DNA from 2 places in the [Clostridium] cellulosi genome. Region 1 is predicted to be linked to the other one. Evidence: predicted binding sites of a transcription regulator. Region 1 holds the regulator's gene; the other holds the start of a gene.
The links. Region 1 encodes Rex, which represses fermentation and respiration genes when NADH is low (regulators of the CRP and FNR family bind a similar motif). Its sites were predicted from a motif close to ATTGTTAANNNNTTAACAAT; they were not measured.
Positions count from the first base shown of each region.

Region 2: the regulator Rex is predicted to act here: its motif matches at 2,728-2,747, upstream of V6C21_RS04515 (phosphoglycerate kinase).

Region 1 covers NZ_JBAIZF010000026.1:196,591-212,491, reverse strand. Annotated here, with positions in the region: gene adhE (bifunctional acetaldehyde-CoA/alcohol dehydrogenase) at 1-2,076, opposite strand, end outside; gene V6C21_RS08745 (redox-sensing transcriptional repressor Rex) at 2,317-2,967, opposite strand; gene V6C21_RS08740 (isocitrate/isopropylmalate family dehydrogenase) at 3,088-4,251, opposite strand; gene V6C21_RS08735 (aconitate hydratase) at 4,283-6,217, opposite strand; gene V6C21_RS08730 (hypothetical protein) at 6,662-7,339, opposite strand; gene V6C21_RS08725 (extracellular solute-binding protein) at 7,889-9,220, shown strand; gene V6C21_RS08720 (carbohydrate ABC transporter permease) at 9,303-10,199, shown strand; gene V6C21_RS08715 (carbohydrate ABC transporter permease) at 10,224-11,078, shown strand; gene V6C21_RS08710 (GH39 family glycosyl hydrolase) at 11,092-12,567, shown strand; gene V6C21_RS08705 (family 43 glycosylhydrolase) at 12,601-14,427, shown strand; gene V6C21_RS08700 (class I adenylate-forming enzyme family protein) at 14,556-15,901, opposite strand, start outside.
Region 2 covers NZ_JBAIZF010000016.1:80,373-96,273, reverse strand. Annotated here, with positions in the region: gene gpmI (2,3-bisphosphoglycerate-independent phosphoglycerate mutase) at 1-592, opposite strand, end outside; gene tpiA (triose-phosphate isomerase) at 627-1,394, opposite strand; gene V6C21_RS04515 (phosphoglycerate kinase) at 1,484-2,677, opposite strand; gene V6C21_RS04510 (tRNA (cytidine(34)-2'-O)-methyltransferase) at 2,851-3,354, opposite strand; gene V6C21_RS04505 (hypothetical protein) at 3,533-3,934, opposite strand; gene V6C21_RS04500 (acyl-CoA thioesterase) at 4,154-4,627, shown strand; gene amrA (AmmeMemoRadiSam system protein A) at 4,706-6,124, shown strand; gene amrS (AmmeMemoRadiSam system radical SAM enzyme) at 6,128-6,991, shown strand; gene V6C21_RS04485 (class I SAM-dependent RNA methyltransferase) at 7,029-7,643, shown strand; gene V6C21_RS04480 (hypothetical protein) at 7,588-8,616, shown strand; gene V6C21_RS04475 (DUF2871 family protein) at 9,021-9,224, opposite strand; gene V6C21_RS04470 (helix-turn-helix domain-containing protein) at 9,252-10,121, shown strand; gene V6C21_RS04465 (CPBP family intramembrane glutamic endopeptidase) at 10,459-11,082, shown strand; gene V6C21_RS04460 (GNAT family N-acetyltransferase) at 11,179-11,754, shown strand; gene V6C21_RS04455 (hypothetical protein) at 11,880-12,083, shown strand; gene V6C21_RS04450 (hypothetical protein) at 12,713-13,072, shown strand; gene sfsA (DNA/RNA nuclease SfsA) at 13,168-13,851, shown strand; gene V6C21_RS04440 (VOC family protein) at 13,918-14,301, shown strand; gene V6C21_RS04435 (methyltransferase family protein) at 14,574-15,338, shown strand; gene V6C21_RS04430 (acyltransferase family protein) at 15,590-15,901, shown strand, end outside.

The DNA of each region.
Region 1 (15,901 bases):
CTCAAATACCAGCTCAATGGCACGCAGCGCAAGGCCGTCTGTATAATCGGATGCGAGGACGGAAACATAGGCTTCAATAGCATGTGTCAGAACGTCCATACCGGTATCCGCCGTAGTTGACTTCGGCATTGTGAGAACAAACTGCGGGTCAACAATAGCGACATCCGGTGTCAGGGAGTAGTCGGTGAGAGGATATTTGATGTTGTTTGTCTTATCGGTGATAACTGCGAAAGCTGTGACCTCACTGCCTGTACCAGAGGTTGTCGGTATGCAGACCATCTTGCACTTTTTGCCAAGCTCCGGGAATTGGAAAGCACGTTTGCGGATATCCATGAATTTAAGTCTCATGCCCTTGAAGTCTATGTCCGGATGCTCATACAAGAGCCACATGCCCTTCGCAGCGTCCATCGCCGAACCGCCGCCGACTGCAATTATGACGTCAGGCTGGAATTTCTTCATGGCCTCGACGCCGCGCATGACGGTATCAAACGACGGGTCTGGCTCAACTTCAGCAAAAATTTCGCTGTGGCAGTACTGCTCACGTCTTCTCAGGTAGAAAAGAACTTTATCTATGTTGCCGAGCTTAACCATCATCGGGTCAGTTACAATGAAAGCGCGGCTGATATTGGGCATCTTTTCAAGGTACTGAACCGAATCGTATTCAAAATAAATCTTCGGCGGGACTTTAAACCACTGCATATTAACCCTCCTCTTGGCAAGGCGCTTTTTATTGATAAGATTGACGGAGGATACATTTGAAGAAGTGGAGTTACGGCCGTAAGAACCGCAGCCAAGCGTAAGAGAAGGAGTATTCGTATTGTAGATGTCGCCGATAGCGCCCTGCGAAGACGGCGAGTTGGCGATTACGCGTCCGACCTTCATGACGTCGCCGAATTCTCTGATGATGTCTTCATTTGAAGAATGGATAACCGCCGAATGGCCCAAACCGCCTATCTCAAGCATACGGAGAGCCGCTTTAAAGGCAGTTTCCTTGCTGTCAGCTATAAAGTATGCGAGAACTGGCGACAGCTTTTCATGTGCCAGCGGGACATCGTAATCAATCTTATCGAGCTTTGCAATGATGATCTTGGTGTCAGCCGGTACCTTGACGCCAGCCTGTTCGGCAATCCATACCGCAGACTGACCGACAATCTTCGGGTTGACCATCATTGTCTCATTGTTTATAGCAAATTTCGATACCTTTTCGGTTTCTTCCTTGTTGAGGAAATAGCAACCGTTTTCGGTCATAATCTTTTCAAATTCTGCTGCTATTTCTTTATCGACTATTACAGCCTGTTCCGATGCGCAGATCATACCGTTGTCAAATGTCTTTGAAAGGATAAGGTCATGGCAGGCGCGTCTTAAATTAGCCGATTTTTCGATATAGCAGGGGACGTTGCCGGGGCCGACGCCGAGAGCCGGTTTTCCCGAAGTATAAGCTGACGTTACCATGCCTGTTCCGCCGGTAGCAAGAATAAGTGAAACGCCGGGATGATGCATAAGAGTTGTTGTCGCTTGAATGGACGGATTCTCAATCCACTGAATGCAGTGTTCAGGTGCTCCGGCTTTTACGGCTGCGTCACGCATAACCTTTGCCGCTGCGACAGAGCATTTCTGTGCTGACGGATGGAATGCAAATATGATAGGATTGCGCGTTTTCGCGCAGATAAGTGATTTGAACATGGTTGTCGAGGTCGGGTTCGTTACAGGTGTGACACCTGCTACAACGCCGACAGGCTCGGCTACATCAACATAGCCTTCCATGTCGTTTTCATCTATAACACCGACAGTCTTCTGATACTTTATATCGTGCCAAATATACTCGGTCGCAAACATATTCTTGATTATTTTATCTTCATATACACCACGCTTGGTTTCTTCAACCGCAAGTCTGGCAAGCTGCATGTGCTGGTCAAGTCCTGCCAGGGCCATGGCGTGAACAATCTTGTCGACTTGTTCCTGGTCAAGTTTGAGATACTCTGAAAGAGCTTTTTGCGCATTGTTTACCAGGGTGTCTATCGCAGCATTTATCTCAGCCTGATCCTGATTTTGCTTTTTTGCCTTTTCATCTGCCATGATTAGTCCCCCTTTTTGATTGTTAAATTTCTATCAATTAAATTTTAGCAATAAATTTATACTACGTCAACAAAAATTAGCCATTTTAGTTTGTTCTACATAACACATAAATAAGGTATGAAAATTTTTAGAGAAAATACACATATAGCAAAAAATCTGCTTCCGCATGCAGGACGGAAGCAGATTTGGAAAAATGATGATTAGCAAGATAAGCGGCAAAGGCTTAGAATAGCTCTATTTTTAACTATTTTCTTTTTTATCATTATTCTTTACGAGGTAACTTAAGGTCATGAGGCTGTCCCCAAGATGCACATTTTCAATCACTACGTTCGGGTATTTCACAGAAAAATCATAGTGGCTGAAGTTCCAGAATCCTTCAATACCGAGCTTTACGAGCCTTTCGACAACTTGAGGTGCTGCTTCGCGCGGCAAAGTAAGTACGGCTACACGCGGATGGTTTTCTTCACAGAAACTTTCAAGTTCGGCGATATCAAGAATCTCCAAGCCGCGTATCTCAGTTCCGATGATTTCTTTGCTTATATCGAAAATACCGATCAGATTGAACCCCATATTGGAAAAATCCATATTGAGTGCGATGGCACGTCCGATATTGCCCGCGCCAATGATTATCGTGGGATTACCGCTATCAATGCCTAATATTGCACCAATCTTCTCCCGCAGCAGGCTGGTATTGTATCCATAGCCCTGCTGGCCAAAACCGCCGAAACAGTTTAAGTCCTGACGTATCTGGGACGCCGTAAGACCCATTCTAAGGCTGAGCTCCCTTGATGATATCCGCGTCACTCCGTTTTTTACAAGATCCCCGAGAAAACGATAATACCGCGGCAGGCGCCTTATAACGGAAAGAGACACACGTTCATGTCTTGGCATGGTTATACCTCCAATATCCGTAAATCCTGACGGTTAACCTATTATGAGCAACTCTAAACCTATTGATAAGCCTGCATGCTGCAGTTCCCAATATGACATTCAGAAACCGCAAACCCCGTATCAGCCGAGCTTGTTTATCGTTTCAAGTACATAATCGCCGAACTCTTCACAGGTAGCTCCTGTATCCCGGCCGGTAATCGTCAGTTTCTTTTCCTCAAACATGCAGATATCAAGCGCGCGGGCAAGCTTATCCGCCTTGTCATTAAATCCGATATGTGAAAGCAGCATGACGCTCGCTCTGAGCATTGAGCAGGGGTCGGCGTATTTGCTGCGGCCTTCTGCCACCATTCTGGGAGCGGAACCGTGGATAGCTTCGAACATCGCATAGCGCATGCCAATGTTGGCGCTTCCCGCTGTACCGACACCGCCCTGGAATTCCGCGGCCTCGTCTGTGATTATGTCGCCGTAAAGGTTCGGGAGTATAAATACTGAAAAATCCCTGCGGCGCTTTTCATCTATAAGTTTTGCGGTAGTAATATCAATATACCAGTCGTCAGTCGTAATCTCCGGATATTCTTTTCCGATTTCCTGGCAGAGTTTCAGGAACTTGCCGTCGGTTGTCTTAACAACATTCGCCTTTGTTATGATTGAAACGCGCTTTTTGCCGTTTTTCCTGGCGTATTCATACGCGAGCCGGGCAATACGCTCAGTGCCCTGGGTTGTTGTAACGGTGAAATCAAAGGCGAGGTCGTCTGTGACATTTATGCCGCAGCTGCCGAGCGTGTAAGCGCCCTCGGTGTTTTCGCGGAAAAATGTCCAGTCAATGCCTTTATCCGGAACGCGGACAGGCCGTACGTTTGCAAATAGGTCAAGCTCCTTGCGCATCGCAACATTTGCGCTTTCAATATTCGGCCACGGGTCGCCGGCACGCGGGGTTGTGGTCGGGCCTTTGAGGATTACATGGCACTTTTTAAGCTCTTCGAGTACATCGTCAGGAATAGCTTTTCCGGCCTTGACGCGGTTTTCAATGGTGAGCCCCTCTATATTGCGGAACTCAACGCGGCCGCTCTTCACCTCATCCGCAAGCAGTTCGCGGAGGATGCGGGAGGATTCGTTTGTAATTACGGGGCCAATGCCGTCGCCACCGCATACGCCGATTATAATCTTATCCAGTTTTGAATAATCAATAAAACCTTTCTGATTCTTCATGCGCTCGACTCTCTCGAGCTGGCTCTCAATGAGCTTTTCAAATTTTTCTACAGCAGACTTGATTTCACTGTTCATCTCTTAATCTCCGTTCACAAAGTATTATTAATCAGCGGTTCTGTTCACGGGTATAGTTGAGCAGTCCGCCGGCAAGCAGCATTTTTCTCTGGCGTTCAGAAATCTCACAGTAAACCGGGATCTTCGCGCCGTTCGTCTTATCGGTCAATATGAGATCTTTTCCTGAAATCAGTGTCTCACGGACTGAGTTGAGCTCAAGTTCATCGCCCTGCGCTATCTTATCGTAATCGTCAGGATTGCGGAATATAAGCGGCAGAATACCGGCATTTACAAGGTTGGCCATATGGATTCTTGCAAAGGATTTGGCGACAACAGCCTTAATGCCAAGATAAAGCGGCACCAAAGCGGCGTGTTCGCGTGAAGACCCTTGGCCGTAATTAGAGCCGCCAACAATAATGCCCTTTCCTGCTTTTTTAGCGCGGGACGGGAAAGTCTCATCGCAGCGCGTGAAGCAATAGTCCGAAAGTTTCGGTATATTTGAACGATAAGGCAGCAGCTTTGCGCCTGCAGGCATGATGTGGTCTGTTGTTATATTGTCCCCGACCTTGAGGAGGCAGGGAGCTTCTATATTGTCGCTGAGCGGCGATGTCTTCGGGAAAGGCTTGATGTTCGGGCCGCGGACAACCTCAATGTTATCGGCTTCTTTTTCATCAGCAGGAGGCTCAATCATATTGTCGTTGATGAGGAATGTTTCCGGCAGCCTGATTTCCGGTTCGGTGCCGAGGGTGCGTGGGTCGGTGAGAACGCCGGTAATGGCGGAAATAGCCGCCGTCTCAGGGCTTACAAGATAGACCTTCGCGTCTGCCGTGCCGCTGCGTCCCTCAAAGTTGCGGTTGAATGTCCGGAGGGATACGCCGCCGGAGCAAGGTGACTGCCCCATGCCTATACATGGGCCGCAGGCACATTCGAGTATGCGCGCACCGGCTGCAATCATGTCGGCAAGTGCGCCGTTCTGGGCTATCATTGTGAAAACCTGTTTTGAACCCGGCGCTATAGCCAAGGAAACATCGGGATGTACCTTGTTACCGCGCAGGATTGAAGCAACCCTCATCATATCATAAAGCGAGGAGTTTGTGCAGGAACCTATGCATACCTGATTTATCTTAATCGGCCCTATATTTTTTACAGTATCGACGTTGTCAGGGCTGTGGGGCTTAGCAGCCAGAGGCTCAAGCTCAGAGAGGTTGATTTCAATGACCTCGTCATATTTCGCGTCGCCGTCCGGCAGCAATTCAATCCAGTCAGACTCCCGACCCTGTGCCTTGAGGAATTCGAGAGTAACATCATCCGACGGGAAAATCGAGGTTGTCGCGCCAAGCTCCGCACCCATATTTGTTATTGTTGCACGCTGCGGAACTGACAGGCCGAGGATACCCTCGCCGCCATATTCTATAATCTTGCCGACGCCGCCCTTAACGGTGAGACGGCGCAATACTTCGAGAATTATATCCTTTGCGGATACCCACGGGCGAAGGCGTCCGGTCAGCGTTACTTTAACCATGCGTGGCATAGGTATGTAGTAAGTACCGCCACCCATGGCAACCGCTACGTCAAGGCCGCCCGCGCCGAAAGCGAGCATGCCTATTCCTCCGGCTGTCGGCGTATGGGAATCGGAACCAATCAGCGTAGCGCCCGGCCTTCCGAAGCGTTCAAGATGAAGTTGGTGGCAAATACCGTTGCCGGGACGTGAAAAATAGATACCGTGTTTTTTGGCTACTGTTTGAATATATCTATGGTCGTCAGCGTTTTCGAATCCCGTTTGAAGGGTGTTGTGGTCGATATAAGCAACCGACTTTTCAGTTTTGACACGCTTAATGCCCATAGCTTCAAACTCAAGATAAGCCATTGTACCAGTGGCGTCTTGAGTAAGTGTTTGGTCAATTTTAAGCCCAATTTCTGTTCCCGGGGTCATGTCGCCCGAAACAAGATGAGATTTGATGATTTTTTGAGCAAGTGTATAACCCATTGCGCAGCCCCTCTCGCTGAATTCTATAATTCACCTTATATGAAATGTATAATATTTTAATATATTTTAAAGCATGACGCATGCTTTGTCAAACGATTAACCATTTATAGAATGGGTATAAGCTTACAAGTGTATACACCTAAAAAGAGAAAGCAATATTGGTCATCGGCGGCGTCCATAGCCGAACTTTTAACAAGGCCGATAAAACAGTCGGAACAAGCAGAATTCGGACACTATTATATGAAATTATACGGAAATCCAGCGGTAGTCATATGTATAAAAATACAGGGATAATTCAATTAAATTTTGCAAAAATATATATTGTGTTAAGCAATCAATATTCACGAGATTTGGCAGTTTTTCCGTTATTGAAAACCGCATAAAACGCATTAAGCGGGCCGCAGCGTTCCACTGCGGCCTACATTTAACGATACCGTAATTTCATTAATTCTGTGCCAATTTCCTCTTAATCTCTTCTATAACAATCCCCTTATTGGCAACAGGTTTGTTGGCGGTTTCGCTTATTGTGATAATCACGTTGTTTGATACTATTGTAACGTCTGATAAATAAGTGATCTTTGACGGGCTGTAAAAAAAGTCAGTGTAGTCTTTATACTGCGATTTTATCAAAGAAACGAGATACCGCTCTCCGCTACCCTTCCTTTTGGATTTTTGCGTATCAAGCGGGATGTAATTTTTGTTTTCAAAAAATTTCTGATTGGCTTCAAAATATTTATCAGCGTCGCCTTTTTCAGAGAAAATATAAATACTTGCTTCAATGACCGACTTCGCACCGTTTGCATTGATTGTATAAGTCTTTCTAAACGCATCGGTCATATACTCATCATCTTTTATGCTCTTATAGTCACTGAAAATCTTATGGAAATTCTTTAACTGTGATTCGGTTATCTGAATACCTTCTATTGTAGATGTGCTAATTTCCTGTGTATAATAATGATTTCCGAAATAATACTGTATAGCGTAAAGTGCGATTCCGCCCGCGGTTATAATGACAAGAATACTGACAACAAGAATGTTTCTGTGCCTTTTCTTTAGTAAATAGGCCAAAATATAAATTAAAATAACCACAAAGGCTATTATAATAAGCTGATAAAAAAGCATATACGCACTCCCGTTATGTAATAATTTAAGAAAAACGAGATTATTTTTGTAGATACTATAAGCCAAATTAAGAATATTTTATCACGGAGTCTGTTACTCGTCAACAAATGATATTTTCACGTCTCACAGCAAATATTATAGATGAAATCAACTATGCCAGTGGCATGATCTTATCAACAATTCTTTTTTGAAAGCTGGGATTTGTATAAGATATAATATAATATTTCTCAATTAAATTTAGACTTTAAATTGCTAAACCTTTTTATTACCATCGCAAAATTTATGAAAGATTTATGGAAAACTACTATTGATTCTGGAAATAACCATATCCTTTTATACTAATACGACAAAATCAGACTATAATTAAGAAAAAAATTATGTAGTCAGAATTCGCTAAAATTTGTATAATACAAATGAATTTTAGACATAAAAACAGAAAAGTTACAGCAAATTGTCCAAATGCTTCAATCGAGTCAATCAAAACAGGATATGCTATGGTTAAGTAGTTCAACCATAGCGTCCAAAAAACTGAAGGGAGTATCGTGAAAAATGTCTAAATTTAAAAAGGTTATTGGAGTTTTGTTGGCTGTTTCTGTTTTGGCTGCAGCAGGCGGCTGCGGACAACAGAAATCATCAAGCTCGTCTGGCACATCAAGTTCCACTACCAAATTGAGTGGAAACCTCAATATTTGGGCATGGGGCGCAGATGAAGAAGCACAGGCCAGAAAAGACGCCATCGAAGTATTTATCAAGGAGCATCCTGAACTTAAAGTAACTTACACAGTCATTCCGACAGCGGATCAGGTATGGGATCAGAAAGCATCTGCTGCATTGGCTGCCGGTACAGCTGGCGATGTCATGCAGATGAGCCCTGACTATTATGGTATGAATACAAAGTATTACGAAGATTTAAACCCATTTGTTAAAAAAGATGGCATCAATCTTGAAGATGTTATAACTCCTGGTCTTCTTGATCGCTATTATGATGAAGACGGGAAGCTTGAAGGTCTTCCGCTTCATACCAATTGCTTTGTAATGGCATATAACAAGGATATGTTCGATAAGTTCGGTGTTGCATATCCGAAGGAAGGCTGGAAGATCTCAGAACTCGCAGATTGGGGCAAAAAGTTTGTAAGCGGCTCAGGTTCAACAGAAACCTACGCGATAGCAAAGCACTGGGTCATGGATAACCTGATGCTTTACGCCGGCGGCGGAACTCCGTACTCGGATGACCTGTCAACTTCCAACATGGGCAGTGATTCCATCGTACAGGCTCTGACCCTTTATCAGAAACTGATTCAGGAAAAAATCATGCCGAGCGATGCAGCACAGAAGACAATTCCGGCTGAGACATTGTTCGTTTCCGGAAAAGCAGCTATGTATCCAATGGGCGGCTTCGAGGCTAACCAGGTTATAAACGACGCAGAAGAAAACGGAATTAATATTGCATTTACCAGCATGCCCTGTGATCCTAACGGCAACGAAATCAACGTACAGTACGCAACCGGCTGGGCTATGACAAAGACCTGCCAAAACAAAGAAGCTGCTTGGACATTCATTAAGGAATCCTCTTTTGCAAACGAAGAAATGGGTAAAATCAACGCTCGGGTTGGCATTCCGGCAAACAAGAACCTTGCTAATACAATTTACGCACAGACGAAAATCGGTGATGTCGGGTTTGACAACACTTATTACACACAGCACATTTCCAAAGCTCACATGAATCCTTGGGGCGGCACATTAGCCTCCTCCGGTAACATTTGGACAGCTATGGTTCAGGAAGTAACTCTCAACGGCAAAGACCCGGCAGAAGTCGTTAAAACTAATGCACCGAAGATTGCAAAAGAATTCGCAAGCTATTCATTCAATCAGAAGAAATAAGCTGCAATTCATGCTAAAGTACAGAGGAAACTAAATACCGTTTCCTCTGTACTTATGCTTTAAAGTGAAATGAGGTGCAAGAATGAAAAGAAATAAACTTACGAAAACCGAATTACGCAGTGCAATTAATTTCTATGCGTATATCTCACCATGGCTGATAGGTTTTATCGTATTAACTGCCTATCCTATGGTTGCATCGCTGTACTTGTCATTCACTAATTCTGATATGGGTGAAAAAGCTGATTTTATAGGATTGCAGAATTTTATTCATGCATTCACAGAAGATCAGCAGTTCCTGATTTCCTTTAAAAACACCTTGGTTTATGTCCTTTTGTTTGTACCATCGAGTTTAATAATATCCTTCCTGATCGGTTGGCTGTTAAGCCGAAATATTAAAGGACTTGGCTTTTTCAGGACTGTTTTCTATTTGCCGTATATCACCTCTGGTGTTGCCGTTACCATCCTTTGGGGTTGGATTTTCAACGGAAACTATGGCCTTATAAACTACCTCCTCTCATTGATCGGTATTAAAGGGCCCGACTGGCTTGGCAACAGTCACACGGCACTTTACTGCATCGTAGTTATGAGCCTTTGGTCCATTGGTAACAACATTATCATTATGCTGGCTGGAATTCAGGATATCCCGAAATCTTATTATGAAAGTGCCGAAATTGACGGTGCCAGCACACTGAGGCAGGTGTTTTCCATCACTATTCCTCTTTTGACCCCAACAATTTACTTCAACCTGATTATCAGTATTATCGGCGCTTTCCAGATATTCAACCAACCATATATTCTGACAAAAGGCGGCCCGGTAGACGCAACCCGAACTGTAGCCATGGTAATATTCCAAAACGCATTCCAGTATAGCAGAATGGGATATGCCTCCTGTGTCGCATGGTGCCTGTTTGTTGTCATTATGGTAATAACCGTTATTATCCAGCAATCATCGAAAAAATGGGTCTTCTATGACAACTAAACAAATGAGGGGGGATAAAGAAAAATGGCAAGAACAATTTCCAAAAGTACATCACGTCGAATTGAGCTTATTATTATCGGGATTATATTGGGTATCTGTACTATAATTTGCATATTCCCGTTTATCTGGATGATCAGTACATCGCTGAAATCCACTGCAGAAGCATATTCGTTTCCGCCTACACTAATACCTAAAAGGCCTATGTTTTCCAACTTTAAAAATGGATTTGCCAAGGCAGACTTTGTGCAGTTTACGAAAAATACTATTTTCCTGACTTTGGTCTGCACCGTCGGTACAGTCATTTCTTCGGCAGTAGTCGCGTACGGTTTTGCACGTTTTAAGGCAAGAGGTTCCAATATTCTCTTCCTGTGCCTCATGGGAACTATGATGCTGCCTACACAAGTCACACTGGTTCCTCAGTACCTGCTGTATTATAAACTTGGCATGGTAGATACTTACTGGCCGATGATTGTTCCTGCATGGCTGGGCGGCGGCGCTTTTAACATTTTCCTTTACAGGCAGTTCTTTTTGTCCCTGCCAAAGGAGCTTAATGAAGCTGCTACAATAGACGGAGCAAATTCCTGGCAGACTTTCTTCCACATCATTCTACCGTCAGTAAAACCTGTTTCTTTGGCAGTCGCAGTTATGTCACTCGTTTATAACTGGAATGACTTTTACACTCCTTTGATTTACCTGAATACCACGTCCAAATTTACTGTAAGCATTGGTCTCCAGTTCCTGAATAGCTCAATGGGCACAACAAAGATTGGACAGATGATGGCTGTTGCATTAGTTACACTTCTGCCGGTTCTTGTAATATTCTTTGTCTGTCAGAAATATTTTGTACAAGGAATTAAGATGTCCGGCTTGAAGTCATAACGGAGGGTATAAAATGAAAAACTTTACTGTCAACGCAGCTGCACCAACGTTTGAATTGCCGCATTACTGGGAAAAATGTGTCGGCTCCTGCCACGCATACACAGCTTTGCGGGAAGATTACCGCTCACAACTGCGCAAGGCACATGAGGAAGCCGGTTTTCAGTATGTGCGCTTTCATGGCTTGCTTGACGACGATATGAGTGTCGTCTTCCGCAGCCGCGACGGTAAGCTAATTTACAATTTTTTCAACATTGATTCTATCTGTGATTTCCTGCTCAGCATCGGTATGAAACCCTTTCTTGAACTCGGATTCATGCCGGGAGTGCTCGCCTCAACAAACACGACTTGTTTCCACTACAAGGGCAACGTGTCAAAGCCAAAGGACTACAATCAATGGGATACTTTGATTGAAAAGCTCGCATCACATTTGGTCGAACGTTATGGGATCAATGAAGTGAGCAATTGGTATTTTGAAGTTTGGAATGAACCGAACCTCAAGTTTTTCTATGAAGGAACCCAGGACGATTATTTTGAACTTTATGAACATACTGCAAGAGCAATTAAAAAGGTAAACCCCGCTCTGCGAGTAGGAGGCCCCGCAACAGCCTGCAACGGCTGGATTGCAGATTTAATCCATTTCTGTGAAGCAAATTCAGTACCTCTCGACTTCGTTTCCACACATCACTACCCTACGGATGACCCACTTTGGGAATCCGGAATGTCTCTTGATGAAGCCATCCAAAAATTTATGAAGAACAACAAAGATGACGCTTCAGAAAAGAAGATTTACTACAAGCGTGGAATCCTTACAGAAATGATTCACACAGCAAAAAAGGAAGCAGGCAACTATCCTCTGTATTACACAGAGTGGAATAGTTCAGCACAGTTGCCGGACGAGGTACATGACCTGCCATACAGCTCATCGCTGGTGGCCAAAACTGTTATTGACAATATTGGTCTGGTAGAGGCTTATTCCTTCTGGACCTTTACTGATATTTTTGAAGAAAACGGACAGCTTCCCGGAGAATTTCATGGCGGCTTTGGTTTGCAGACTGTGCATGGAATTCCCAAACCAACTTACCGCGTTTTCCAGCTTCTACATATGCTTGGCGATCAGCAACTGCCCCGCATAGAGGAACAGGGTTCCGTTGGTATGATTGCAACAACGCAGGAGAATGAGCTGCGTATTCTTGCATATAACCATAATGTGTTGGGCGAAGAGATCGAAACCGAGCATGTGCATTTGACAATACAAAACCGTGAAGTTTCTGGCGCCGAAATTATTTATGTAGATGAAACGCACGGAAACGCATATGCAGAGTGGAAGCGTATGGGATCACCGGAATATCCAAATTCCGACCAGATGGAAGCTTTGAAGCAGGCATCAGAAATCAAACCAATGCCGTTGAAAGTGGACAAAACAACAGACGGTGCTGTAATTGATTTTGACCTGGTGCCTTATGCAGTTGCATACCTTCGCATATATTAATTTCAAATCCAAACCAGAAAGCAGAAGAAAACTATGATAAATACATCAAGAAATATACGTAGCATTTATGCCTATCACGGCTTATTCAGAAATGAATTTGGCGGCTCTATGCATCTTGCAATTCAAAAGGAAGATAAAACATTTGTAGCGCTGAACAGCGGCTGCGGCATATTGTTTGCCAAAGCTGAGCTCTCAGAGGGAAGACTTTGCGGCACCACAAAAATTTTGTTTAATCCTTGGGTGTTCCGTATGTGCGACGGGGCATTCGGAGTTGTTGCACTGCGGCAGAGTTTGCTTCCAAATGATAAAGGAACAAAGCCGTACGGGAGCTCTTTGGAAGAAGGAAAAGAAAACTGTGTTTTGCTTTTCCGCTCAAAAGATTTGATTTCCTATACCGAATTAGGGCTGGTTGAAGTCGCTCCAAAAGGCACAAAGATTTTTGATGTATCCTGCGAATGGCGCGACGACAAGTATGTTTTAACGCTGGTAACAGATAAAGGCAATTATATGTGCGAGTCCCCGGATTTGACTCACTTTGGCGGTTTGCAGCAAACCCTCGGAAAGCCTGAACGCGTTCATATTGGTTTGTGGGACGCAGCTCCGGCTTGCAAAGTCGATGTTACTGAAGAAGAATATCAAAAGCTTATTGACTGTTTAATGCCCCTCCAGAATGTCGGAATAGATCCAATAGAAATTACTGTACCTGTAGGCGAAAAGGCTGTTCTGCCTGAAGCTGTTTTGCGGTATAACGACGGTTCCACATTCAAAATGCCTGTAAAGTGGGACGAAGTCGACACACAAAAGCCCGGCGACTATGTTGTTACTGGCCGCTTACAGCAGAAAAAATGGGACTTTCCCCTTACGGGCGAGCGCGGCGACCCGATGGCAATACGCTATAAAGGAAAATATTATTACATGGCTACTGACGACGAGCACGGCCAGTTGGCACTGAAAATTAGAGTTGCGGATTCTATTGACCAAATTGCGAGCGCAGAGGATCATGTGATATTTACCGCAGCCAAATCAGGTGAATTTTCAGGATGTCTTTGGGCACCTGAACTGCACTTAATTAATGATAATCTCTATATTTTCTTTGCCGCAGGTTCGCCGGATTGGTTCACAGTTCAATCTCATGTAATGAAATTGATTGGCAGCGATCCCACCAATCCTGCTGACTGGTCAAAGCCCATTCGCTGCAAAAACAAGGACAATGACGTGCTGAACAAAAACGGTATTACACTGGATATGACCGTTTTGCAGGACGCGGGAAATGTTTACGCGATTTGGGCACAGCGAGAAATCAAAAAGACTCAGGATTCGATGGAATGCGGCAATTCAGATTTGTATATTGCCAAAATTGACCCAGAAAAACCCTGGCAGCAAATCAGCGAGCCCGTTTTGCTGAAACATCCGATTTACAGTTGGGAAAGAGCCCATGCTGAAGTAATCGAAGGGCCATTTGTACTTCGGCACGGAGATGATATATTTGTGACTTATGCCGCAGCTCTGATTGACTACACTTACAGTGTTGGTATCCTCCGGGCAAAGTCAGGAACAGATTTGCTTAATCCAGACTCCTGGCATGCCCAAAACTATCCGGCCCTTCATCTTCTGAGTATGCCTGATCAGATTGGCGGCGGCCACAACTCTTTTGTAAAAGATGAATACGGAAATGATATTTTGATGATCCACGCAATCCCTCTTAAACATTTCCGCAGCGATCCGACGGATATGCGCCGCTATCCGACCTTCCGCACAGTACACTGGGATGCATACGGAAACCCGCGCTTGGATATGTCACCTGAACGGGAACTGGACCCGCGTTTTGCAGAAATTAAAGCATTGGTGCATGTTAAATAAAGATAATGGCGTGGGGAGCCATTATACGATATTTACATTCGGTTATCATTTTAGATAAAAAACAGAGCATCTGTTTTACACAGAATGCTCTGTTTTTTTATGCGGAAGCGAATAAACGCTATTTAAATTTATTTTGTCGTCTCTGCCTCTACAAGGCGCTGTACGCGATATTTTTCGCGAAGAAGCGGCTTTTCAATTTTTCCGGTTGGATTCCTGGGAACTTTGGCAAATATTATTTTTCTCGGACGCTTATAGCGCGGAAGGTCAAGGCAGAACTCATTTATATCCTCTTCAGTGCATTTAGCACCGTCCTTAAGTTCAATAATCGCTGCTGCGATTTCCCCGAGACGGTCATCAGGAAGCCCTATTACAGCTGCATCCTTTATGTCCTTATGAGCGCGCAGAAAATCTTCAATCTGCACAGGATAGATATTTTCGCCGCCGGAAATTATAACGTCCTTCTTGCGGTCTACAAGATAGATAAAGCCATCTTCGTCCATCCGAGCCATATCACCGGTATAAAGCCATCCGTCCTTGATTGTCTCCGCAGTCGCCTCAGGATTTCTATAATAGCATTTCATAACCCCGGGGCCTTTTACGATAAGTTCGCCGACTTCACCTATTTCTGTGGGTTCGCCGTTCTCTTTGACTATCTTTGCTTCCCACTGATAACCTGCTTTCCCGATGGCCCCGACCTTATGTATATTTTCTACACCGAGGTGAACACAGCCCGGACCTAATGATTCGCTAAGGCCGTAATTCGTGTCATACTGATGATTCGGGAAAACCTTTTTCCAGCGCTTAATAAGGCTCGGCGGGACAGGCTGCGCTCCTATATGCATTAGCCTCCATTGTTCAAGCCGATAGTCCTCAAGTTTTATTTCCCCTCTATCTATTGCGTCGAGGATATCCTGAACCCACGGCACGAGCAGCCAAACGATGGTGGCCCTTTCCTCCGATATCGCCTGCATAACCCATTCCGGTTTCACGCCCCGCAGCAAAACTGCTTTGCTGCCGGTTAGAAGGCTGCCGAACCAGTGCATTTTGGCGCCTGTATGATAAAGGGGAGGTATACATAAAAATACATCTTCATGTGTTTGAGAGTGGTGCTTTTGTTCCGTATAGCAGGATGCAGTCAAAGCCCTGTGCGCGTGGAGTATTGCCTTTGGAAAACCAGTTGTGCCTGATGAAAAATATATTGCCGCGTCGTCATCTTCCTTTATTTCAACAGCGGGAGCGGTTGACGAGCAATAAGTGACAAGCTTGTTATAGCTGTCGGCAAAAGTGGGGACATTTTCGCCGACATAGAATAACGTCTTTACATTATGAATGTGATCAAAAATCTGCTCAATACGCCCTATAAACTCCGGCCCAAATATAAGCGCTTTGACTTCGGCAAGTTCCAGGCAGTACTTTATCTCTTCTGCAGTATACCTATAATTCAAAGGGACGGCGATGGCTCCGGTTTTTAAAA
Region 2 (15,901 bases), on a different contig from region 1:
CGACACGTTCCCAGCGGTTGTCCCTGTCCATTGCATAATAGCGTCCCATTACGGTCGCGATTTTGCCGACGCCAATTTCATTTAACTTTTTCTGAAGCTCTTTTACATACTCTTTACCAGATGTCGGCGGAACATCGCGCCCGTCCATAAAGCAGTGGACATATACCTTATCTATGCCGTTGCGCTTTGCAAGCTCAAGCAAGGCATAAAGGTGCGTATTGTGGCTGTGAACGCCGCCGTCTGACAAAAGGCCCATCAGATGCAAAGCCGTGCCTTTTGCTTTGACGTTTTCGACTGCGGCTTTTAAAACCTCATTTTCGAAAAAGTCACCGTCTTGGATTGATTTTGTTATGCGGGTAAGCTCCTGATAAACAATGCGTCCCGCACCGATATTTGTATGTCCAACCTCACTGTTTCCCATCTGGCCGTCAGGCAAACCAACATTTAACCCTGACGCGCCAATCTTGGTCGTGGGACATGTACTGAAAATTCTATCTAAATTCGGCGTATTCGCCGCTTTAATGGCATTTCCGTATTCTGACGGATTAATGCCAAATCCATCCATTATTATTAATGCAATAGGTCTCTTCATAACAATCTCCAGATTCTAAAATATTTTAAATTGCTTATTTTGAAGCTGCTTCGACGATTTTCGCAAAATCAGCAGGTTTAAGTGAAGCACCGCCGATAAGCCCGCCGTCAACATCAGGCTGTGCAAGAAGTTCTTCCGCATTGCCAGCATTCATTGAGCCGCCATACTGAATTGTAAGGGCGTCTGCGACAGCTTTGCCATAAACTTGCGCTATTGTTTCACGGATAGCGTGGTTGACCTCGTTGGCCTGTTCTGCTGTGGCAGTCTTTCCGGTGCCAATTGCCCAAATCGGCTCGTAAGCTATGATAACATTTTTCATATCATCGGCTGAAACGCCGTTGAGGGCAATCTTTGTCTGCATCGCGACAAGCTCGCATGTAACGCCCTGCTCACGCTGCTCGAGGCTTTCACCAACGCAGATGATAACCTTAAGCCCATTCGCAAGAGCGGCCTTTACGCGCTTGTTTACAGTTATATCAGTTTCTCCAAAATACTGTCTGCGCTCGCTGTGTCCGATGATTACATACTCGACGTTCATTGATTTGAGCATCGGAGCCGAGATTTCACCTGTGAATGCGCCCTTCTCTTCCCAATGGCAGTTCTGAGCACCGACCTTTATATTCGAGCCTTTTGTTGCTTCAAGAACTGTTGTGAGATCAACAAAAGGAACGCATGTAACAACTTCACATTTTGCGTCTTTTACGAGCGGCTTGATTTCTTCGATAAGCTTCTTCGCTTCCTCAGGGGTTTTGTTCATTTTCCAGTTACCAGCGATAACTACTTTTCTAAGATCTTTATTCATAATAGCCTCCATTATCAAAATGATGTTCGCAGTATATTATAACATACATAGCGGCGCGGTTAAAGCCGCGCCGCAGGTTTGAATTCCAATTATTTATCGTTGAGGCATGCAATACCTGGCAGTGTCTTGCCCTCGAGGAATTCGAGCGAAGCGCCGCCGCCTGTTGAAATATGAGTCATCTTATCGGCAAAGCCAAGGTGCTCAATAGCTGCAGCGGAATCTCCACCGCCGATGATTGAGATAGCGCCGGACTCAGCAACAGCAGTTGCAATTGCTCTTGTACCTGAAGCAAATTTCTCCCATTCGGAAACACCCATAGGACCATTCCAAACAACTGTGCCAGCGCCCTTTATTGCATCAGCAAACATCTTCTCGGTTGCAGGACCGATATCAAGTCCCATCCAGCCGTCAGGAATTTCATCTGAATCAACAACTTTGCTTTCGCAGTTCGGATCGTATTTATCGCCGATGCGATTGTCCACCGGAATAAGGAATTTAACGCCTTTGCTCTTTGCTTTTTCCATGAGTTCAGTAGCAAGGCCTATTTTATCTTCTTCGCAGATTGAGCTGCCGATGTGATGGCCAAGTGATTTCATAAATGTATAAGCCATACCGCCGCCGACAATCAGTGTGTCAACCTTATCAATCAGGTTATTAATAACACCGATCTTGTCGGAAACCTTTGCGCCGCCGAGAATAGCAACAAACGGGCGTTTCGGATCGCTCAAAGCCTTGCCCATGATGCTGATCTCTTTCTGAATGAGGTAACCGCAAACAGATACGGGAACGAAATGTGAAACGCCTTCAGTTGAAGCGTGCGCACGATGAGCTGTTCCAAAAGCATCGTTTACAAATATATCAGCATATGAAGCGAGCGCTTTTGCAAAGCTCTCGTCGTTCTTTTCTTCTTCCTTGTGGAAACGGACGTTCTCAAGGAGCATTGCCTGACCGTCTTTAAGAGCGGCTGCCTTTGCCTTTGCATCCTCTCCAATGACGTCCTTAGCCATTATTACTTCTTTACCGAGAAGCTCGGAAAGTCTCTTTGCGACCGGAGCGAGTGAATACTTCATATTGAATTCACCCTTCGGTCTTCCGAGGTGAGAAGAAAGAACTACCTTTGCATTATGGTCCAGAAGATATTTTATAGTTTTTATTGATTCACGAATGCGCTTGTCATCTGTGATATTACCATTCTCATCAAGAGGAACATTAAAATCACAGCGGACAAATACGCGCTTGCCGTTTACGTCGATATCCTCAATAGTTTTTTTGTTGTAAGTCATACAAACACTCCTCGGTTTATTATTCTATGCTTACGGGCAATTACTGAAAGATTGTTAATTATAAAACAATTACCCGATAACATTTTAGTATAGAAAGAAAATATTTGCAAGAGTATTTATAATCATTTTTATAAAAAATACATTGTAGGGTTTTGGCAAGAATTACATCATCATTACTCGTCCCAACGGTATTCCCTAAGCTGGCCATGTTCCTTGAGATTGGGGAAATTCCATTGTCTGAGCACTTCATAGGCACCGATGGCAACAGAATTTGCGAGGTTCAGGCTTCTCGCCTCTGCGCGCATAGGCAGCCTCACTGTAGTATCTGGGTTTTCATATAACAGCTTTTCTGGAAGCCCTGCAGTCTCTTTTCCAAAAACCAAATAACAGCCGTCTGGATATTTAATCTCAGTATAGACATGCTTTGCTTTAGTTGAAAAATAGTAAAACGGCCCTGAATTTTTAGAAAAGAAATCCTCAAGCCCGTCATAATACTTAATTGGCGTCATGAGCCACCAGTAGTCAAGTCCGGCGCGCTTTAGCTTCTTGTCGTCAACTGTAAATCCCATCGGTTTTACAATGTGGAGGGTCGCACCGGTTGCAGCACAGGTTCTTGCAATATTTCCGGTATTTTGCGGTATTTCCGGCTCAACCAAAACTATATTTAATGAAGGCAAGTGTCTTACTCCTTAATCATTAATATGGCTATATTATACTTTAAATAAACAATCCATTTTATATTACTATGTATTGGCCATGAAAACAAGAGTCAAAACCCATAAAAAATAGATATTGTACCTGCGGCACAATATCTATTTTCCCAATATTCAACAAAATTTATATTAATTAAAAAGATTATGTTTTCTTTATAAATTCGTGACCGCAGACTGTGCATGTAACGGCAAGCTTCCCTTTATGACGAGGCAAACTAAGAATCTTTCTGCATTTAGGACATTTAAAATATACTGTAGTTTTTCTGTTCTTCCATTTTAGTGAGATATACTTGAAGAAATTCCGCATTCCAGCCGTATTGCGGGCGAAAAACTGTGCGAATCGCATAAGGCCGTTCTGGAATTTCCAAACTTCCTGACGTCTTTTATATATATTCTTGGAGAAACATCTGAAAAGCGCATATCCTATCAAAGCTACTGCAAGGAGCCATGTCCATTTATAAGGCATGAACAGTAAAGCCAGCATCAAAGCACAAAGCGAGATTATATCAATACCGTTGCGCCCATTAAATATTCTCTCAATCAAAAATTATCATTCCTCTGTTTTTAGATTAGCACTCCTTGCGTTTAAGTGCTAATCTAATATTAGCCATTAGATCAGCTTTTGTCAACATACATGCTTAATTATTTACACTTTCTTAAATAATTGCGTCATGGTATAATTTAAGCAGTATGGAATTTATTAAACTGTCTATATTATATGGAATTTTAAAACCATAATACGACAAAATAAAAAGGTGATAATATGAGCACATTACATGCAAGAAGTCCACAGGAATCTATTACTATATTGACTGAACTTGTACTGCCCGCTCAGGCAAACCTTCTCGGCAACCTCCTCGGCGGACAGCTTATGCATTTCATGGATATTGCCGGGGCACTGACCTGCCGGCGTCATTCTGGATATGAAGTTGCTACCGTCGCTGTAGACAAGCTTGAATTCAAGCACCCGATCAAAGTCGGAGAAGTCATCACTATTACTTCAAAGCTCATCTGGGTTGGAAATACATCAATGAAGGTTAAAATTGATGTTTCAGCGGAAGATACTAAGGTACACGTTTGCAAGCTCACGAATACTGCATATATGACATTCGTGGCGCTGGACTCAAATTGCAGGCCGGTAAAAGTGCCTCCGCTTGCGCCGCAAACTGACGAAGAAAAAGCTTTGTTTGAAAGAGAACAAAAGCGGTACCTTGAATTTAAGAAGTCGCGCAAATGAATTTATTGAAGAGTAAATCGTACTTTTGTAGGCAGCGACAGCCTTTATAATATTATTTTTAAAGGGGGTCTTATATTTATGAGCGATGTCATTATCGGCGGATATCTTCTTCCCCACCCGCCTGTTATTGTCCCGGAAGTTGGAAAAGGCCGCGAAAACGACGCCGCACTGACCCTTAAAGCATATCAGCAGGTGTCACTTGAGGCAAAACAGCTCGCACCAGACACCGTTATAATCATTTCTCCGCATGCCCCGCTTTTCAGTGATTATGTATTTATGTATGACTCGCCGCAGCTCAGCGGCAGTTTTGCTAACTTTGATGCCCCAAATGCGAAACTCAGTTTTGAGCAGGACAGCGACCTGCGGCAAGAGATTGAACGCGCAATGCACAAAGCCGGCATACCGGGAGGAACGCTGTCCGCGTCTGAAAAAGCCCGGTTTGATATTAAAGACGAGCTTGACCACGGCGTTCTTGTTCCGCTCTATTATTTCTCAAAACTTTATAAGGATTTTAAAATTGTTGCAATGTCATGCTCAGGGCTTGATATGCAGCAGCTCTACAATCTGGGAAAATTGCTCCGGGCATGTGCCGAAAAACTGTCCCGCAAAACGGTTATCCTTGCAAGCGGCGATACGTCCCATAAGGTAAACCGAGAAAGCCCCTACGGCATGAGGCCTGAGGGCGCGGAGTTTGACCGTCAGGTCAGTGAATTTATTTCAGCAAGTGACATTCCTTCCATACTCTCCATCGACTCTGGGCTTAGGGAAAAAGCGGCAGAATGCGGATACCGTTCGCTTGTCATCCTATGCGGGGCATTTGATAAAATAAAGCCCGAGTGCGAACTGCTTTCATACGAGGCGCCGTTCGGTATTGGTTATTGTGTCGCAAGGTTCTCCCCGTCTGAAACCAGTGCTCCCAGTGCATTTGAGCAGGCATATAAAAAAGTCCCGCGTGAGAACGAAAACCCTTATGTCAATATAGCCCGCAAATCACTTGAAGCCTATGTTCAAAGCGGAACGGAGATATCTTCTTCCCAGTTTAGAAATATTCCTAATGCCAAGGACCTGTTTGAAAAGAGAGCCGGCGTTTTCGTATCACTTAAAAAATTTGGCGAACTGCGCGGCTGTATCGGCACCACCGCGCCGACACAGGACAACATTGTGGAAGAGATTATCGAAAATGCAATAAGCGCCGGAACGCGTGACCCGCGCTTTAACCCTGTCAGACCCGATGAACTCGACTTTCTGGAATACAGTGTTGACGTATTATCCGAAGCCATTCCTGCAAAAATCAGTGAACTTGACCCGAAAACTTACGGTGTTATTGTGAGAAAAGGCAGCCGTTCCGGGTTGCTGCTGCCTGACCTTGAAGGGGTCGATACTGTAGAACAGCAGCTTGAAATTGCATGCCGAAAGGCAGGTATCAATCCCCGCGAAAACTATGATGTCTATAAATTTACGGTAACACGTCATAAGGGCAATTCAAAAGAGGGGTAATATATGGCTTTGAAAACTGCAAAATACTATGAAAAAGATAGTGAGAAAGCAGTAAAATGCCTGCTCTGCCCGAATGAATGTACGATAGGCGAAGGCAAATCCGGGAGATGTTTCGCGCGGAAAAATATCGGCGGTGAGCTGACAGCAGAAGGCTATGGCAGGATTACATCTATCGCACTTGACCCGATTGAGAAGAAACCGCTTGCCATGTTCCATCCCGGAAGCTATATCCTGTCAATCGGCTTTTATGGCTGCAATTTTACCTGCAAATTTTGTCAAAACTATCGAATTTCCCAGTGCAAAGCCGATTACAGGGAATTTACTCCGAAGCAGATAGTCGAGTTGGCTCTTGAGGCACAGTCTGCTGGCAACATCGGGATTGCCTATACCTATAACGAACCGTTGACTTCTTTTGAATTTGTATATGACTGTGCAAAACTCGCAAAAGAAGCCGGTTTAAAGAATGTCATTGTTACTAACGGCTACATCAATCGCGAACCGATGGCCGAGCTCCTGCCCTATATTGACGCTATGAATATCGATTTGAAAGCGTTTACAGACAAGTTCTACCGAGAACTTTGCGGCGGGAGTGTAGAGCCTGTCAAGCAGACAATCGCTTTGTGCGCGAAATCATGTCACGTTGAGGTGACCACATTACTTATACCTGGCTTCAACGACACAAACGAAGAAATTGAATCTATTGCGTCATTTTTAGCACATATCTCGCCTGATATTCCCTTGCATTTGACAAGGCACCACCCAGACTATAAGCTGCTGGAGCAGGCTCCTATTCGTCGTGAACGTCTGTTCGAGCTTATGGATGTAGCCCGCAGGCACTTAAAATATGTCTTTGCCGGCAATATATAAATAACTAATTTCATATTAATTCGGATTGAGGATTAAAATGCAACTAAAAAAGAATATGGAAATAGAACTACAAATAACTGGTACGACACATGACGGAAAAGGCGTTGGACGCTATAACGATTTTGTAATCTTTGTCCCGCACTGTGCAGAAGGTGAAACTGTAAAGGTTCATGTATTAAGTGTCAAGAAAAATCTGGCCTATGGAAAGCTTCTTGAAGTAATTGTCCCCTCCCCTGCCCGTATCGAGTCGGACTGTCCGGTCTCTGAAAAATGCGGCGGCTGCGTATTCCGCCATATATCCTACGAAGAAGAACTTAGAATTAAGTATAACCGCGTCAGCGACACGTTAAAGAAAATCGGGGGCCTTTCTATTACTCCAGAACAAATACTCGAAAGCCCTGAGATATATGGATATCGCAATAAAGCTCAGCATCCCGTCGGATATACGAAAGATGGCAAAATTACTGCTGGGTTCTTTGCCGCTCACAGCCATCGTATTGTCGGCTGCCTTAACTGCCAGTTAGAGCCACCATTGTTCGAAAATATTTTAAAAGCCGTCATCGCATTTATGAATGAGTATATAAGGAGGACTGTCCATGCAAATACATTATTTTCAGCGTTATCATTCCAAGGAGAATGTAGATACAGCTAATACAATGTTGATGCTCTCACGTCTTTATAATTATAATGCTGATAAGTTTTTTTCTATGTTGAATTCATTAATTCTAGGTGAGGATAAAACACCTGAAATTACATTTGATTTGCAAGTTGCCGGTGACGATAGTGTTCCAGATGCTATTATCAGTCAAAAAAGTTTTAAGATTGTTGTGGAAACCAAACTCTATAATCAATTTAATAAAGACCAGTTGATCAAGCATCTGGGTCAATTTTCAAATGAAGAAATCAAGGTACTCCTGACTCTGGATCCTAAGCCTATGAGAAAGGAGCTTTTCGATGAATTTGCGGCAGATTTGAAAGCTTATAATATGGCGAACGCGGAGCGACTCCATTCACCGATTAAACATGTGAATTTGACTTTTGAACAGTTGCTAAACGCTATGGAAGACATTGTAGATGAGCGCGATGCTGAAATTGTTGCAGTATTAGATGATTTTAAGAAGTATTGTTTCGATGAGGGGTTAATTCCGGACAGTTATAAGTGGATGAGAGCAATTGTTGCTGGTACTACACTCGAAGATAACATAGAATTGAGCTTATACTACGATGATGCATCTCGAGGCTATTCGGAACATGGATATATCGGCCTTTACAGCGGAAAAAGTATACGGGCAATTGGTAAGCTTATAAAAATCATTGTTGCTTCATACGAAAATGGTAATCTTATGTATAAAACTGAGATTGGAGAACCGGCATCTGAAGATGAACTTAATCGTATAAAAGAGGCTATTGAGCGGGCAAAGAGCTATGGATACAACTTGTACGATATACCACACAAATATTTCATTGTAGATCACTTTTACAGGACAGATTTTCGAAAGGCAAGCAAAAATCCGATCCAGAGAAGCAAATATTTTAATTTGGCAGAAATGCTCAAATATAAAAAAATGCCCACAACTGAGAAAATTGCACACGACCTTAATGGGCGTACTTGGGAAGAGTTTTAATATATGTTCTCATAAAGAAATATAGCAGCTTATTCCTACGAACGGACTAAAATGGTTGACCTGTTCCCTTGAACAGCTATATATCCTTAAAACCTGCTCGACATATTTCCTCGAACGGACGAATTTAAAGTTATATGCCAGACATTAATCTGATGCTCTCAAGCCATGTCGAAACAGTATGTTTGATGCGAAATAAGAGAATGTTAGAACGGTTAAAAATGCTTGGTTTGAGGTACGATGTTATATAAAAGTTATTCCCTTTTGATATGTGTAACTTTAAAAATAAAGATGCCCCCTTCACTGGATAACCAATAAAGGGGGTATCATTCATTTTTACTGTATGCTTTTTTTACTATCGACATCATTGATTCTATTAAGCAATATCAGGAAGAATAAGATATAAGCTATTGCCATAATAGACCTAAGCCTGCTATACCTGAAATTGAAGAATTGATTGCAGATGATATTTCAAGTTTTAATACCTCAACACATCCACGTATAGCCATCATTATAACTGTTAATAAAAGTCCGGTATTGTAAGTTATAAATAATATATTAAATTTCTTATTCTTAGTTAATGCAAAGGATTTTTCTAGTAATAATAAAATTAATAAGAAATGACATTTGCAGAGAAGTTGAAAAATGCAAGAAAAAATGCAGGAATGTCACAAGAGGCTCTCGCAGAAAAGCTCGGAGTATCCAGACAGGCAGTGACCAAGTGGGAAACAGAACGTGGAATTCCGGACATTGATAATCTTATTACAATCTCGAATCTATTTGGCATCAGTGTGGATGAATTTCTTTCACAGGAAAAAGAGGCAGCTGTTCGCAAAGGATATCTTTATGAAAGCAAAACAGAATATGATATTGACGGCAGAAAACGTTTTGATATGAAGCTGGGAGGCGCTTCTTCCCTCTTTGTTACAAGTACTGATAGTGAAAAGGTTCTGGTAAGGCTTGCGTCTAACGAGATCGCGACTTTAGAGACAGACTTCAAGGTCAGGATTGATGATATCAAAGGCCGGATTGATGTAGACGTAAACAGATATAACAAGATGACAGAAGCCAAGGCAAAAGAGGGACTTTTTATAGAAGTGCTTCTTCCAAACAAGTATCTTTCTCATGTTGAGCTGGAATCAAACTGTGATGAGTTGCATATAAACAATCTGGCCTGTGAACAAGTAGAATTTCGCGGTAAAGCGAATAAGGTATTTCTGGAGTCCGTGGAAGCCGCGTTAGAATTGGATTGCAATATCGATATGGATATTAAGATTGTAGATTTCACAGGCTCACTTGAAATCAATCAAATCACATCAACATCAAGACTTACGGTGCCGGAAAATTTCCCGTTCCGAGCTCTCGTGAAAGGGTTCTCCAATTCGGTTATCTATGAGTCAAACGGTGAAGTTGTCGAAGATTTCTCTGATGCTAATGCGGAAAACATCGTTGAGCTTAACGGCATCAAGAGCGAACTTTTGATCTGCCGCGGGAAAGCGGTGAACTGATAGTTATTGTCGTCCTTCCTAATAAAGATTTGTTTTTGAAAAAAGGCATCTCGGAAACTTGCTGGAAGAATCATAGCTTCCGGCTCTATGATAATGGAAATGAAATTTTTCTATTTTCATTGCGCGCAAGAATTTATTACTGGGTAAAGGGATACTCTTTGATAAATAAAGGGGTTTTAGACATTGTTCGATTTTTCTTCCGGCCGCTCTGTGCCGGAGAAGACAATGTCTGGAGCCCCTTTAAAATATCCATCAGAATGAAAATTAAAGTTACGTTATTTATTCATAATATATTTTATAGTATAATCTAGCTATACAATTTTATATTTTGGCAGGTATGAAAAATTCAAATTGCAAAAATCAATTAATGGCCGTTGCAGAAGCATTTATCCTTATGCTCATACTTCAGGGAATTTTATGGCTTATTTCACCCTATTTCCCGGCTACACTATTTAACAAAAAAATGATTACTATGCCGATAATGATTGTCTTGACAATCATTATAATTTGTTACGCAAAAATAAGAAAGCAAACATTGTCCGTTTTTCCTAAAAAGTTTTCTAAAGGGTATATAATTGCAACTTGCGTTGTAATCGGCCTTTATATTGCAACTCCGTCCAACTATACAGAAGGATTCACTTCGGTCATGACAATCATTTATGGAAGTATTGTAACACCAGTATTCGAGGAATTACTTATTAGAGGTTATATATGGAACAGTTTTAGCAAGGTAATGACGAATGAATTACATATCTATATTTGGAACGTTGCTCTGTTTACAATATGGCATCTTCTGTATATTATACCGAATTTCATATCTGGAAATTGGGATGTGGCAATATTTTTGAAACTTGTCGCAGGGTTAGGCTACGGAATAGTACTTGGGTTTATCAGATTGAAAACTAAGAACTGTTGGTCAACTATTTTAGCGCACGGAACCTTGAACCTTTTTATGATTTAATATTACAATCACAAAAAGCTCAATATCCAAAGTTTTACTGCATTTTTGTTCCATACTAAATATTTTTAAAAGCTTATTTCAAAGCGGAGGCTACCTATGAGTGAGATTAAAATAAGGAATGCCCATATTAATGATGCGGAAAGGCTTTTAGAAATCTATTCTTATTATGTAATAAATACTGCTATCACATTTGAATATGACGTTCCAACGCTTAGCGAATTTCAAAATCGAATGCGGCGCATAATGGAGAAATATCCTTATATAGTTGTCGAAAAAGATGGAATCATACAAGGCTATTCATATGCAGGTGCATTTGTAGGCAGGGCCGCTTATGACTGGTCATGCGAAACAACAATCTATCTCGACCGCAATGCACGAAAATTAGGTCTTGGAAGAAAGCTATATGAAGCTCTTGAAACAGAATTAAAAAAGATGGGCATTCTTAATCTTTATGCTTGTATTGCATATCCGGAAACTGAGGACAAATACCTTAATAGAAACAGTGCGCAATTTCATGAACACCTTGGCTTTGTAAAAGTTGGCGAGTTCCACAAATGCGGATATAAATTTGGACGCTGGTACGATATGATCTGGATGGAGAAAATTATTGGTGAACATAAAGCCCACCAGCCTAAAATCAGATATTATCCTGAATTACGCAATCAGTTATGAACTAAATACTTCGCTGATTTTATAGCTGCCGGGTGATAGTTTCAATCTCGCATATAACCTTTGTTGGACTAAAAAAAGCTATCGTAGATTATACATAACGATAGTTTCAGAAAGGAATGTAAACCATGAGTAAATATGACCCGTTATGGAATTGGATTAAAGAAAACGGAACAGACAACTTCAAGCTGACTTTTGCCGAAATAGAACAAATCGCAGGTATCCCGATAGACCATTCTTTCCTGAATTACAAGAAGGAACTGCTTAAGTATGGCTATAAGGTCGGGAAAATTTCTTTGAAAGAACAGACAGTTGCTTTTGAAAAATTATAAAATTAGTGCAGAAAGCCCCATGTAGTGCGAATGGTACCAAGGTAAGATTTAAGAATTATTTTAGATAATAAGTTAAAGAATGATAAAAATTTAGGGAGACTAATAGAATGACCAAGAAAAACGACTATATAGCTATCGTAACAATAATATTACTGATGGTTACTTCAATTGCTGGAATACTTTCATAGAATTTTAACTCAGGTTATGATTTTATTAATCAATAGGACAAACAGTGAAAATATATGGTTATGGGATATATGCTCATGACACTTATTTTCAAGCGCCAATATCAATTGGAACAGATATATTATTTTCCTTTTCGTAATTCCTCTGTTTATAGCAACATACGTCAAATACATTAATAAAAGGGATACAATATCAGAATTAAAGTTGATATCTGTTTATGCAGTTGCATTTTATTATGCAGCTAGTATCGCATTTGGATTAACATATAATAAACTATTTCTCATCTATGTGGCTTTATTTTCTTGTTCATTATTTGGAATGTTTACTCATATAAAAAACTTATCTTTACAACAATCCATACATGGCTCAAAAGGTATGTATATTTTTTAGGCCTATCTGGAGTTGCATTAATTGTAGCGTGGTTACCTGGCGTGATATCTTCATTGGTAAATGGAACTACCCTATCTCTTATTGGCGTATATACAACAAATATTACATATGTTTTGGACATGGGAATTGTTAGTGTACTATGTTTTGTTACAATGTATATGCTAAGAAAAGGAGAACCACTTGGAACACTAATACTCGCATGTATTTTAAAACTATGTATATGCGTAGGAGTTATGATTTTCCCACAATCCATCTGTCAAATAGCCTCAGGTGCAGAGATACCACTACCGGCACTTATTACAAAAGGCCTTTCTTTTGTAGTAGTAGGTGGTTTTGCATTTTATTTTAACCATAAAATGTATAAAGAACTAGAATCGAAAAGTGTCGTTACTGAAAATATTATCAAAGATTAATTTTGCGGTAATTATAACCTTCTATCCTTTTTCCTAATAAGTATGCTTACTATTTTGAAAGGAACGGAATATGATAAGTATTTCCGCGAGAAAACATGAAGTATAAAAATATTACATATGCCAAATTTTTAGAACGAAAGAATCGCTTTGTTGCGCATGTAGGCCTTGGCGGCAAGGTCGAAACAGTGCATGTAAAGAATACTGGGCGCTGCAAAGAACTGCTTTTGCCCGGCAGCGAAGTTGTAATTGTGAAAACAGACAACCCAGCAAGAAAAACGCAGTATGATCTTATAGCCATATATAAGGATGGGCTCGGCTGGGTTAATATTGATAGCCAGGCGCCGAATCAGGTAGTAAAGGAATGGCTGAATAAGTCACCGGCACTTTTTAAAAATATCACATTGCTCAAACAAGAATATACTTATGGGAAATCGCGCATAGATTTCTATTTGGAATGTGGCTCACGAAAGATTTTAATTGAGGTCAAAGGCTGCACACTGGAGATTGACGGCGTTGGATATTTCCCGGACGCGCCAACCGAGCGAGGGGTAAAGCATCTATACGAGCTTGCTGACGCGGTCAGTAAAGGATATGAATGCTATATCGCATTCGTCATCACTATGCCACGTGTTAGGAAAGTGCTGCCTAATGTAAAAACGCACCCGGAGTTTGGCGAAGCTTTAGAAGCAGCAATGAAAGCAGGCGTGCAGGTGCTTTATCTTCCCTGCAATGTTTCGCCAGATGAGCTGAGTATTGCGAAAATGGTGATAAGCAGTTAATATGTTTTACACAAGTCGGCTGTGAGACAGATGTTGTGGTGAGACCGTGGATTTCAGGGGGGCAAAATGAGGATAGAACATATCGCAATGTATGTAAATGATCTGGAGAGAGCGAAGGATTTCTTTGTAAGGTATCTTGGCGGTTCTGAAAATAACGGTTACCACAACAAGGCCACGGATTTCCGCTCGTACTTCATCAGCTTTGATGATGGAGCAAGATTGGAGATTATGAAAAAGCCGGGGATGGCAGACGATCCAAAGCATTTGAATCGCACAGGCTATGCTCATATTGCTTTTTCGGTAGGAAGCAAGGAAGCAGTTGATGAATTAACCGAAAGGCTCAGAAAAGCTGGATTCGAGGTCATAAGTGGCCCGCGCACAACGGGCGACGGGTACTATGAAAGCTGTTTCGTCGCAATAGAGGGAAATCAGATAGAGATTACCATATAAACTAACTCAGATGAGTAAAAGCACGATTATCTATTTCAGCAGGACTTATGAAAACTACGCTGTTGGCCATATCGATACTGAGTTTCTCGGAAATGCTGATAAGCCGTTAATATGTTTCCCAACAAGTGATATTGATTTGGACCTTTTGAAAGTATAGAATAACGGCATTTCGGGTTGGAGTTAGAAATTTATCAGACTTAAGCCATCTACGTCGGCCAAATGTATACAATATTGATTTTGTTCCGCAGCGTACTATCATGGAGGTAGAAGTATTGAACAGATATCAGATAATAGCATTAATTATAATGGCGATTTTTTACAGCATATATCTGACTAAAATGCTGTTTCAAAAGAAAAAAGGAATCGAGACCGACCAGATGGCAAAAGGAAAATCTGACCGGAAACGATTCATAATTGAACTTATAATGAAAATTGCAACAATTTGTGTTGTAATTGCCGAGTTGCTTAGTATTTTATATGGCCATTCTATGCTTAAGTACAACGGGAAAGTCATTGGTATCGTTTTGGGGATAATCGGTGTTATTATTTTCTTCTTAGCGGTCATAACCATGGGTGACTCATGGCGTGCAGGAATCGCTGAAAACGAGCAAACTTCATTCGTTCAGAACGGAATCTACAAAATAAGCCGCAATCCTGCTTTTCTCGGATTTGATCTTGTTTATATCGGAATCCTTTTGATGTTCTTCAATTGGTTTCTTTTACTTTTTACATTATGGGCAATTATAATGCTCCACCTTCAAATCCTGGAGGAAGAAAAATATCTGCCGACAGTATTCGGCGATGAATATCGCGCCTACAAACAGAAAGTGTGCAGGTACTTTGGAAGAAAGACATGGAAGTTCTTTGTCCCATGTGGAATATTGATAATCGGTGCCTGCGCATGGTATTTGTTTCTTCCAAACCTGAGTTTTGAAGAAATGCTGCAAAACATCTTACAAAGTAAACTTTTAAAATATACCTTTGTTTCTTCCATTTGTTCCATCACTCCTTTCACAAATATTATAAATATACCGTAAACTTTAAACTTGATATTTTGCTGTTTTTATCTTCTTTATTTTATTAACATCGGAGCTATTATCTATATTTTACAGTAAAAACATATAATAAAAGTATGTCAGCGGCAAGGACGTGTTCCCTGTCGCTTTTTATGTGTAAATAATTATCTACTCTACCATTGAAATACATCATTTTTAATGGTACAATTTGTATTGTATGCAATGTAATTTGCATATCCCACTAACCTTTTTATAAAGAAGGTCTACCAACCATGGAAAGCATAATATCCTCTAAACAGACAGGTAGAAAATCTGGAATTGAACTATTGAGAATATTCTCAATGTTAATGATTGTAGGACACCACTATTCTGTTCATGGAGGTTTTTCCTTTTCAACAAACAATATAACCATTCAAAAGCTATGGGTTCAATGGCTCTCGCTTGGCGGGAAGATTGGCGTCAATTTATTCATGCTAATTTCAGGATACTTCCTAATAAATTCATCAAACATTAAATTAGAAAAGATACTAAAGTTTTGGGGACAGGTATTCTTTTATTCGGTTGCCATTACACTCTTTTTCTAT